Teredinibacter turnerae T7901: one gene and its partner. Each later gene encodes a partner of the first gene's protein in a complex. Links are inferred from orthologs where the notes say so. Each region holds a gene or a part of one and is shown in the gene's direction. Other genes may lie near its edges.

The links. The genes of interacting proteins can lie anywhere in the genome.
Region 2: the proteins of TERTU_RS05170 (region 1) and TERTU_RS13640 are in contact, whole or in part, in a crystal structure (PDB 1JZD), measured with the Escherichia coli proteins. The link is inferred for Teredinibacter turnerae T7901 from one-to-one orthologs.

What each region holds. Positions count from the first base shown.
Region 1 is NC_012997.1:1,214,513-1,220,288, forward strand. What follows is about bases 47-2,987. They hold TERTU_RS05170 (DsbC family protein), read left to right. Parts: upstream 47-1,073; coding sequence 1,074-1,901; downstream 1,902-2,987. Other genes in these bases: trmD (tRNA (guanosine(37)-N1)-methyltransferase TrmD), read left to right, coding at 47-450; rplS (50S ribosomal protein L19), read left to right, coding at 498-854; TERTU_RS05175 (homoserine dehydrogenase), read left to right, coding at 2,080-2,987. Also shown: more of trmD, read left to right, coding at 1-46; more of TERTU_RS05175, read left to right, coding at 2,988-3,399; thrC (threonine synthase), read left to right, coding at 3,410-4,825; TERTU_RS05185 (hypothetical protein), read left to right, coding at 4,968-5,776. UniProt on the Escherichia coli protein: Acts as a disulfide isomerase, interacting with incorrectly folded proteins to correct non-native disulfide bonds.
Region 2 is NC_012997.1:3,434,842-3,438,857, forward strand. What follows is about bases 1-2,990. They hold TERTU_RS13640 (protein-disulfide reductase DsbD family protein), read left to right. Parts: upstream 1-590; coding sequence 591-2,390; downstream 2,391-2,990. Other genes in these bases: TERTU_RS13635 (N-acetylglucosaminyltransferase), read right to left, coding at 1-277; aroQ (type II 3-dehydroquinate dehydratase), read left to right, coding at 2,651-2,990. Also shown: more of aroQ, read left to right, coding at 2,991-3,115; accB (acetyl-CoA carboxylase biotin carboxyl carrier protein), read left to right, coding at 3,201-3,665; accC (acetyl-CoA carboxylase biotin carboxylase subunit), read left to right, coding at 3,682-4,016. UniProt on the Escherichia coli protein: Required to facilitate the formation of correct disulfide bonds in some periplasmic proteins and for the assembly of the periplasmic c-type cytochromes.

The sequences.
Region 1 (5,776 bases):
GACACAGAGTCTTGCCAGCAAAACCTTATTTTGGTCGCCGGCCGCTATGAGGGCATTGATGAACGTTTTATCCAGCGTTATGTCGATGAAGAGCTCTCGATTGGCGACTATGTGCTGAGCGGTGGTGAATTGCCGGCAATGGTGCTGTTGGATGCTTTAATCCGCAAATTGCCTGGTGCGCTCGGTGACGAGCTTTCTGCTCAGCAGGACTCGTTCGAGACGGGTTTATTGGATTGCCCGCACTACACCCGCCCGGAAAAAGTGGGTGAGGATGAGGTTCCCGCTGTGTTGATGAGTGGGGATCATAAAAGAATTGAACTTTGGCGTTTGCAGCAGTCGCTTGGGCGAACCTGGCTGCGAAGGCCGGATTTACTAGAGGCGCTGGCGTTGACCGAGCTTGAGCAGAAGCTCCTAGACGAGTTTATCAGTCAGCACAACGGCGTTAATTGAATTAACCTTTTCTAGCCGCGAGGCTACACAGAAATCAGGAGCACACCATGAGTTCTAAGAACAAAATTATCCAGGAGCTGGAAAACGAGCAGCTCAAGCAAGAGCTTCCAGAGTTCAGCCCCGGTGATACCGTGGTTGTTCAAGTGAAGGTAACTGAAGGTAACCGCGAGCGCTTGCAGGCATATGAAGGCGTTGTAATCGGTATTCGCAACCGCGGCCTGAACTCCGCTTTCACTGTGCGTAAAATTTCTCACGGTGTTGGTGTTGAGCGTACTTTCCAGACCCACAGCAAGCAGGTTGAGAGCATCACTGTGAAGCGTCGCGGCGATGTGCGTCAGGCTAAGTTGTACTACTTGCGTGAACTGACCGGTAAGGCTGCTCGAATCAAAGAGAAGCTCAACTAAGTTTATCGAAGGCGGCCATTGGCCGCCTTTTTTGTGTGCGTTACTTCTCGCTCTGCAGCACAGATTCTCCCCCCCTGAGGAAACTTGTTAGCATAGACGGCTAGCAATGGAACCATGGTAGACTTCGAGGTTCCAACAACACAACTTCGGCCTTTTGTTAGTAGCCCGGCGTGACCCTTCGACAAGAATAATAACGACGAAACGATTTAAGAGGACTGTATGAACACTTTAACCCCATATTTCTCACGAACCATGGTGGCCCTGCTGGGTTTATCTCTGGCAGGACTGATATCGTGCAAAAGCGAAGCAGAGAGCAGCCAAGCATCTGCCAAAGACCCGGCACCTGCAGCTTCTGCAACGCAAGTATCTGCTACTCAGGCGGAAGAAAATATCCGTAAGAGCCTGATGGTGGCGAACGAAAATCTGCGCATTCGTAAAATTCAACCATCGGTTATTCCTGGCATGTATGAAGTCCAGATCATGGGCAAAGGGATTATTTACATGGAGGAGAACGGCCAGTACTTCATTGATGGCCAAATGCTGCACCTTGATGGCAAAAAAATTGTTAATGTGACCGACGAGTCCATGACAGGGCTGCGCAAGGACCTTCTGGCTACCGTTAATAAAGATGATGCCATTGTTTTCTCGCCTAAAGGAGAGGTAAAGGCCAGTATTTCCGTATTCACTGACGTGGATTGTGGCTATTGTCAGAAGCTGCATCGTGAAGTGCCTGCGTTGAACGATATGGGCATTGAAGTGCGTTATCTGGCATATCCCCGCGCTGGACTTAATTCTATGTCCTATCAAAAAATCGCTTCAGCCTGGTGTGCTGACGATCCTCGCAAAGCGTTGACTGCGCTGAAGAACCGTGAGGATATTGCTATGAACGTATGTGAAGGCAACCCGGTCGCCAGCGAATACGAGTTGGGCCAGCAAATGGGCGTTACGGGTACCCCCGCCATAGTTCTGGATTCTGGCGTGCTGATCCCTGGTTATATGCCTGCCAAAAACCTGGCTGAGCGCATTGGTGTAACAAGCGGCAGCTAATAATCCTGTATGAGTTCATTAAGGGGCCGATAAGGCCCCTTTTTTGTGCCTGGAAGGCATTGGAAATAGTCTGGAAACGCTTGTTGCGGCGCATTGACAGGCTATCTTCGCGTCAGTAAGGTTGCGTTTCTTTTTTAGAGGGGCAGAGTGCTCCACGCTATTCATTGAGGATAATGCTTTGAAACCGGTAAATGTCGGCATATGTGGCCTGGGTACAGTTGGCAGTGGGACGTTTAACGTTCTGACGCGGAACAACAAAGATATTAACGCCAAAGCAGGACGCGAGATTAAAATTACCCATATTGGCGCACGTCGCACCCGAGAGGATTGCGATTTGACTGGCGTAACCGTGAGCAACGATATTTTCGCTGTTGTAAATGACCCCAATGTCGACATTCTTGTGGAGCTGATTGGTGGCACCACGGTCGCCAAAGACCTGGTACTCCAGGCCGTTCGCAATGGCAAGCATGTGGTAACCGCGAACAAGGCGCTTATTGCTGAGTACGGCAATGAGCTGTTCGCCGAAGCGGTAAGTAATAACGTCACTATCTCCTATGAAGCCGCGGTTGCCGGTGGTATTCCTATCATTCGCTCTCTGCGCGAAGGTCTCGCAGCAAACAAGGTTGAGTGGTTGGCGGGCATTATCAATGGCACAGGTAATTTCATTTTGACCGAAATGCGCGACAAAGGACGCCAGTTCGATGATGTGCTTAAAGAAGCGCAGGCGTTAGGCTACGCGGAAGCCGACCCGACGTTTGACGTAGAAGGTATCGATGCTGCGCACAAACTAGTGATCCTCGCCTCGATTGCCTTCGGTATGCCGTTGCAATTCGACAAAGTCTTTACTGAGGGAATCAGCCAAATTCGGCCGGAGGACGTGGCTTACGCAGACGAACTCGGCTATCGCATCAAACATTTAGGCATTACCCGCCGGCTGCCGGGTAAGGGCATTGAGTTGCGGGTACACCCAACGATGATCCCGCAGTCGCGGCTGCTCGCCAATGTGAATGGGGTTATGAATGCGGTGGTTGTTAAGGGTGACGCAGTGGGGCCAACCCTATACTACGGTGCTGGTGCCGGTGCAGAGCCAACAGCTTCCGCCGTTATTTCAGATATCGTGCATGTTAGCCGCATGGTTAACTCCAGTTACGTTAGCGAGGACGCAACTGCGGTGCCTCATTTAGGGTACGGCGAAGATCACCTGCACGACTACACCATCTTACCGATTGAAGAGATCGAGTCGGCTTACTACCTGCGGCTTTCTGCACTGGACCAGCCAGGTGTTTTGTCACGCGTGACACAGATCTTTAGCGAAGCCGGCATCAGCATCGAAGCGTTGATTCAAAAAGAGCCCAAAGAAGGGCAAGAGCATGTTTCCGTTATCCTGCTGACCAATCGCACAATAGAGAAGCAAGTGAACAAGGCGATTGAGCAAATTGAAAGTCTGTCACCCATTCAGGGGAATGTCGTTCGTATCCGAGTTGAATCATTAAAATAAGGATTGTCAGGTGAAATATATCAGCACGCGTGGGCAGGCTCCTGCGCTCAATTTTGAAGATGTGGTTTTAACCGGGCTGGCGACCGACGGCGGCCTTTACGTTCCAGAAACGCTACCGGAGTTCTCGCAGGAAGAGATCGCCTCGTGGGCGGGCCTCAGCTACGAAGCACTTGCATTAAAAATTATCAGTCCGTTTGTAGAGGGCGAAATACCTGAAGCCGACCTAAAAAGGCTCATCGCCGCATCATACAAAACCAGTGCAGACAAGGGCTTTCGTCATGAGGCGATCGCACCTTTGGTGCAAACCGGGCACAACGAGTGGGTGCTAGAGCTGTTCCAAGGGCCTACTCTGGCATTCAAAGACTTCGCACTGCAGTTTTTGGGGCACCTGCTTGATTACGTGCTGAAAAAACGGGATCAGAAAGTCGTAATTATGGGTGCCACCTCCGGCGATACCGGGTCTGCAGCAATCGAAGGTTGCCGTGATTGCGAGAATGTGGATATTTTTATCCTTCACCCCTATCAAAAAGTGTCGGATGTGCAGCGTCGTCAAATGACCACGGTGCTTGAAGACAACGTGCACAATATTGCCTTGCAGGGCAACTTTGACGATTGCCAGAACATGGTGAAGGCCAGTTTTGCGGATCAATCGTTTTTACCTGAAGGGCGCCAGCTGGTCGCGGTAAACTCCATCAACTGGGCGCGCATCATGGCGCAAATTGTTTACTACTTTTACGCTGGCCTGGCATTGGGCGCGCCTCATCGGCCTGTGTCTTTTTCTGTACCTACGGGAAATTTCGGCGATATATTCGCGGGTTATCTTGCCAAGCGTATGGGCCTGCCAATCGAGCAGCTGGTTATTGCCACCAACAGCAACGACATTCTTCATCGCTGTATCAGTGAGAACGATCACTCGAAGCAAGCTTTGGTGCACTCGCTGTCGCCTAGTATGGATATCATGGTTTCCAGTAACTTTGAACGTATGTTGTTCGATTTGCACGGTAGAGACGGCAACAAAATCGGCGCTTTGATGGAAACATTTAAATCTGAAGGCTCCATGGTGTTGGATGATGCGGTGCTGGCTGAGGCTCGTGCTTTGTTCAGCAGTTATCGCGTAGGCGATGATGAAACAGTCGATGTGATTCGATCTGTATTTGAGTCGACCGAATATCTGCTCGACCCGCACACTGCGATTGGCGTGCAGGCGGCGCGTCAGACGCGTCGCAATAACAGTACGCCCATGGTTTGCCTAGCAACTGCCCATCCGGCGAAGTTCCCAGAAGCAGTAAAACAAGCAGGGCAGACCTCGGACCCTGCGCTCCCGTTTCATATGCAGGACCTGTTCACTCGCGAAGAGCGGTATCAGGTAATTGCAGATGATCTGTCTCAGGTTCAATTGTTTATCCGCGAAAACATTTCAGGCTAAACTAAAACCAACTTTAGGAAGGCAGAGTGACTGCCTTCCTATCCCTCCCCTGATTTTTCGCCGTGCCCACTGATACTCTTTCGGTCGCGCGTTAGTGGAACAATTTTTGCCCAATGCTTGAGGATCGAGCTGCGGAGCCACCATGTTTGAGTCATTTCTATTTGCCGCCATATTGATAGGATCGGTACTGGCGTTGTCTTTTCTAACACTGGTTTTCAGTATGCGAGACCAGCGTCGCCGCCGTTTATTATTGGGGATTCAGCTCCTGCAGGCAGGAAGAGTGCTGCTTACTCACATACAACAGCACCGCGGCCAGAGCATTGCGCGACATGCGGGAATCAGTTCTTCGTTGCAGCAGCTCGACATTCTGCGTCATCAGGTGGTGATCGATATGCGCCACATGAGTGGTCTCGACGAGTGGCTTGCCGACAACGAAGACTGGCAAGGTATCACTCGACATTGGGCCAGCCTGTCTGCTCGCGGCCGCGAGTTGCGACCAGAGGACAGTTTCAGCCAGCACTCACGATTAATAGTCGCGTTGATCGAATTGTTCGAATCGATTGCGCGCCATCACGGTTTGGCAAATTCGCAGCGATATCTGGACACTTGGTCCAACTGGCGTGATTACCTCAAGCTCGGTGAGGTGGTCGGTCAATGCCGGGCGCTTGGCGTTCAGGTTTTTACAAGCGTGCACCGCGACGAACGCAGCAGGCAAGTTAACTTGCTTAATACCCATTTAAGCGCGTTGGAGCAAATGCTCCAGTCGTCAGGGTTTGTCGATCAATTGAGTGAAAAAGAGCAAACCCAGATGCTGCGGTTTGTAACGAATTTGCGTGCCCAGCTTGCGATGCCTGAACCCAATCTCTCGGTGATGGGCTACTATCAGGAAGCGACAGATGCGATTGAAATTGTGTATCAGCGGTTCGATAGTGAGATGCGCACCCTTCATCG
Region 2 (4,016 bases), 2.2 Mb from region 1 along the record:
TTTCCCGGCGCAGGTCGGCTAGCAGCTGGTGCTCCGGAAAATACGCCTCCGCTTCACGTAGCAGCACGCCCGCTTCGCGGGTCCGGCTGCGAGCCAACGCCTGCCGAACACCTTCGGCAAACTGGATAACCATCGCCTGCAAACCCGCCCGCGCTTCAGAATTGGCAGGATCGAGGAGAAGTACCGATTGAAATCGATCATAAGCATTGTTGTGCGCAGGCTCGGTCAGGTGACCCTTGCGAAACGCTTGCTCAGCCTGAACTAACAGATTTTCCACCAAAACCTGCTTTGCGGTCCTGGCCACAGGTACAGACTCTGACGGTGGAAGTGGGGTCTCCTTCACGACAACGGAAGCCCCGCAACCACTCAAAACGACGATGGCTGCCGCCAGTCCAACACTAAAAATTAAAGCGCTAGGCGCCCGCATTGTGGAAAACCCCTAAACTAATCTGTGAATTATGACGCCAATGTAGGCCTGGGTTTCACTTAGAATGAACTCCGCTTAGCCGCGGAGGTCTCTGAGCTACGGTTGATAAGTAGGCACTAGACCCCGTCAATTTGACGCAACATAACACACAAGCCGTAATACTATGACTCGCTATTTTTTCAAAGCCTCCGCGGCAACGCAATTTTCCCTGCGCTATTTTCTCTCACTGAGCTTATTATTCGTCGCTTTTCAGGCATACGGCGATACCTACAATTTTGGTGCGAGCAGCAACAATGATGACTTCCTGAGCGTGGACCAGGCGTATCAGGCGAATGTCGAACTCCACAATAACAGCCTGGAAACAGACTGGACCATCGCGCCAGGTTACTACCTGTACCAACACCGCTTCAAAATGGAAGCCTACAACACTGAGCAGCGCGAAGAGCTCGAGCTGCAATTCGCCCCTGGCCTACGCAAGTACGACGATTACTATCAAAAAGAGCTCGAGGTGTATTACGACAATACCACCTTCAAAAGTGCTCCGCCCTCTATCAAGCCTCCCTACGAATTACTACTGGTTTCACAAGGGTGTGCTGATGCAGGCCTCTGCTACCCACCGCGCAAACAGTACTTCCAGGTGGATACTGACGGCATTGTTGTTGAGACACCGGAGTCGACCATAGAGTCCAGCGCGAGCACAGCTGTAACACAGAAGCCTTCGGCTCAAGAGCAAACACCAGCTTCACCATCGCAACCCTTTAACCCGTTAATTTTGCTTGGTGCTTTGCTTGGCGGACTCATTCTTAACCTGATGCCTTGCGTATTCCCGGTCCTTTCCCTGAAAGCACTTAGCTTTGCCTCCAATAATCACCAGGATGGCAAGCAGCATCTGCACGGCTGGGCCTACACCCTTGGCGTGGTGATCTCGTTTTTAATCGCAGCGAGTATTATTCTGGTAGCCCGACACACCGGCGAAGCGCTCGGCTGGGGATTTCAGCTGCAACAGCCCCTTTTTGTTGTGATTCTCGTATACCTGTTTTTAGTGATGGGACTGAGCCTGTTTGGCGCATTCCATTTCGGCACCAGCTTGATGGGGGCAGGCCAGGGACTGACCACCGGTGATGGACTCGGCGCATCCTTTTTTACCGGCGTACTTGCGGCCGTGGTCGCCAGCCCCTGTACCGCACCGTTTATGGCCACAGCGCTCGGCGTTGCCCTTACGCAGCCAGCCCCCCTCGCGCTTTTGGTCTTCGCCTGCCTCGGTTTCGGCATGGCGCTCCCCTTCCTTGCGCTAAGTTACAGCCCCGCGCTTGCGCGTTATTTACCCTCTCCCGGGCCCTGGATGGATGTACTGAAACAAGTACTCGCCTTTCCGCTGCTGGCAACCTGCGTATGGCTTCTCTGGGTACTGGGTAACCAAAGTGGGGTGACGGGCACCGCTATGGCGCTGCTAGGCGCCCTATTCCTCTACTTTGCCCTATGGTTGACGCAGTTCGAACCAAGATCGACGATCTTACGCTGGATCAATCGCGGCCTTGTGTTGGTGAGCCTGCTCGCGGTTGCGCACTTCAGTTGGCATCTTACCGACTACAAGGCCACGAGTTCCGGGACCTACGACAAGTGGCAGACCTTTTCCATGGAGCGACTCAATGAATTGCGTGAACAGGGCGAACCGGTATTTGTGAACCTGACGGCAGATTGGTGTATCACTTGCAAAGTGAACGAACGGGTCGCTTTCAGTTCACAGGATTTCTTCAATCACGCATTAGATAAAGACGTTAACCTGCTGATTGGAGACTGGACAAATGCCAACCCCGAAATCGAAGCACTATTGGCTGAGTTTAACCGCAGCGGGATTCCTCTGTACTTAATGTTCCCTGCAGGTGGCGGCGACGCTGAGATCCTGCCACAATTACTCACGCCAAAAGCCGTAATCAACGCAATCGATCGCGCGGTGGAGTAAAAAAACACCAGCGCTATCCAAACCGACTTCGATCATATAACAACCACTAATTTCATGAACGTCGGGAATATTGAAGCAAAATGCGGTGATTGTCAGCAAAACGGCAATCACCCATAGACATCAGCCGCCAAATTAGGCACAATCCCCTCCAGACATCTCGAAACAGCGTTTTTACACGCAAGTCGAGACATTTCTGCGCTTTTAACCTCATTTTTCTTAAGCTAAGTCGTTAAAAACTTTCTTAAGGCACAGGAATTTTCATGGCTACTATTCTGGTGCTTCACGGGCCAAACCTTAACTTACTAGGTACCCGGGAACCCGAAATCTACGGGCGAGAAACCCTTGCAGATATCGACCAGAAGCTTATGACGCTTTGCCTTGAGCGGGGCCATCATCTGCATTTTCTGCAAAGCAACGCCGAATACGAGTTGATAGACCGAATCCACGACGCACGCAGGGAAGGCGTTAACTTTATCGTGATCAACCCCGCTGCGTTTACGCACACCAGTGTCGCCCTGCGCGATGCGCTTGCAGGCGTCGGTATCCCTTTTGTTGAATGCCACTTATCGAATGTATTCAGCCGTGAAGCCTTTCGTCACCACTCCTATTTTTCCGACATCGCGGTCGGAGTGGTCTGCGGATTTGGCTCACAGAGCTATGAGCTCGCGCTGCAAGCGGCATTCAATTATCTGGATAAAAACAAGCCCGAACAAAAACACAGCTGAATATCGTACCGGAGGAGTGCCGACATTCCTCCCGCAACAACAAAACACAGACCTAGTCACAGCACACAGCTACTGAGAGGACACAATGGACATTCGCAAAATCAAAAAACTGATCGAATTGTTGGAGGAATCCAACGTCGAAGAACTGGAAATTAAAGAAGGCGAAGAATCTGTTCGCATCAGCCGTGGTGGTGCGCGCTCAGCCGCCGCTCCCATGCAAACAGTATTTCAACCTGCGCCGGTTGCCGCGGCACCTGCACCAGCCCCCGTGGCCGCTGCGCCCGCTCCGAGTGAAGAAAAAGCCCCGGAAGTGGCAGGCCACAAAGTGGTGTCCCCTATGGTTGGCACCTTCTACCGTTCGCCAAGCCCCGGTGCTTCGGCGTTTGTCGAAGTCGGTCAGTCTGTAAAAGCTGGCGATGTAGTGTGCATCGTTGAAGCGATGAAGATGATGAACCAGATAGAAGCCGATAAATCCGGTGTGGTGGAAGCGATTCTGGTGGAAGATGGAGAGCCTGTAGAGTACGACCAACCTCTGCTCGTCATTAACTAAGAGCGGGGTAGCCATCATGTTTAACAAAGTCCTCATTGCCAACCGGGGCGAGATTGCACTGCGCATCCTGCGCGCCTGTCGCGAACTCGATATCCCAACTGTGGCGGTCTACTCCAAAGCAGACCGCGATCTAAAACATGTGCGCCTGGCGGACGAATCTGTATGTATCGGCCCCAACGCGTCATCAGACAGCTACCTTAACGTCCCCGCTATTATTGCAGCCATGGAAGTCACCGACGCCGTTGCGGTGCATCCCGGCTACGGTTTTCTGGCAGAAAATGCTGATTTCGCTGAGCGTGTGCAAAAAAGCGGTTTCGTTTTTATCGGCCCGGATGCAGACGTTATCCGCCT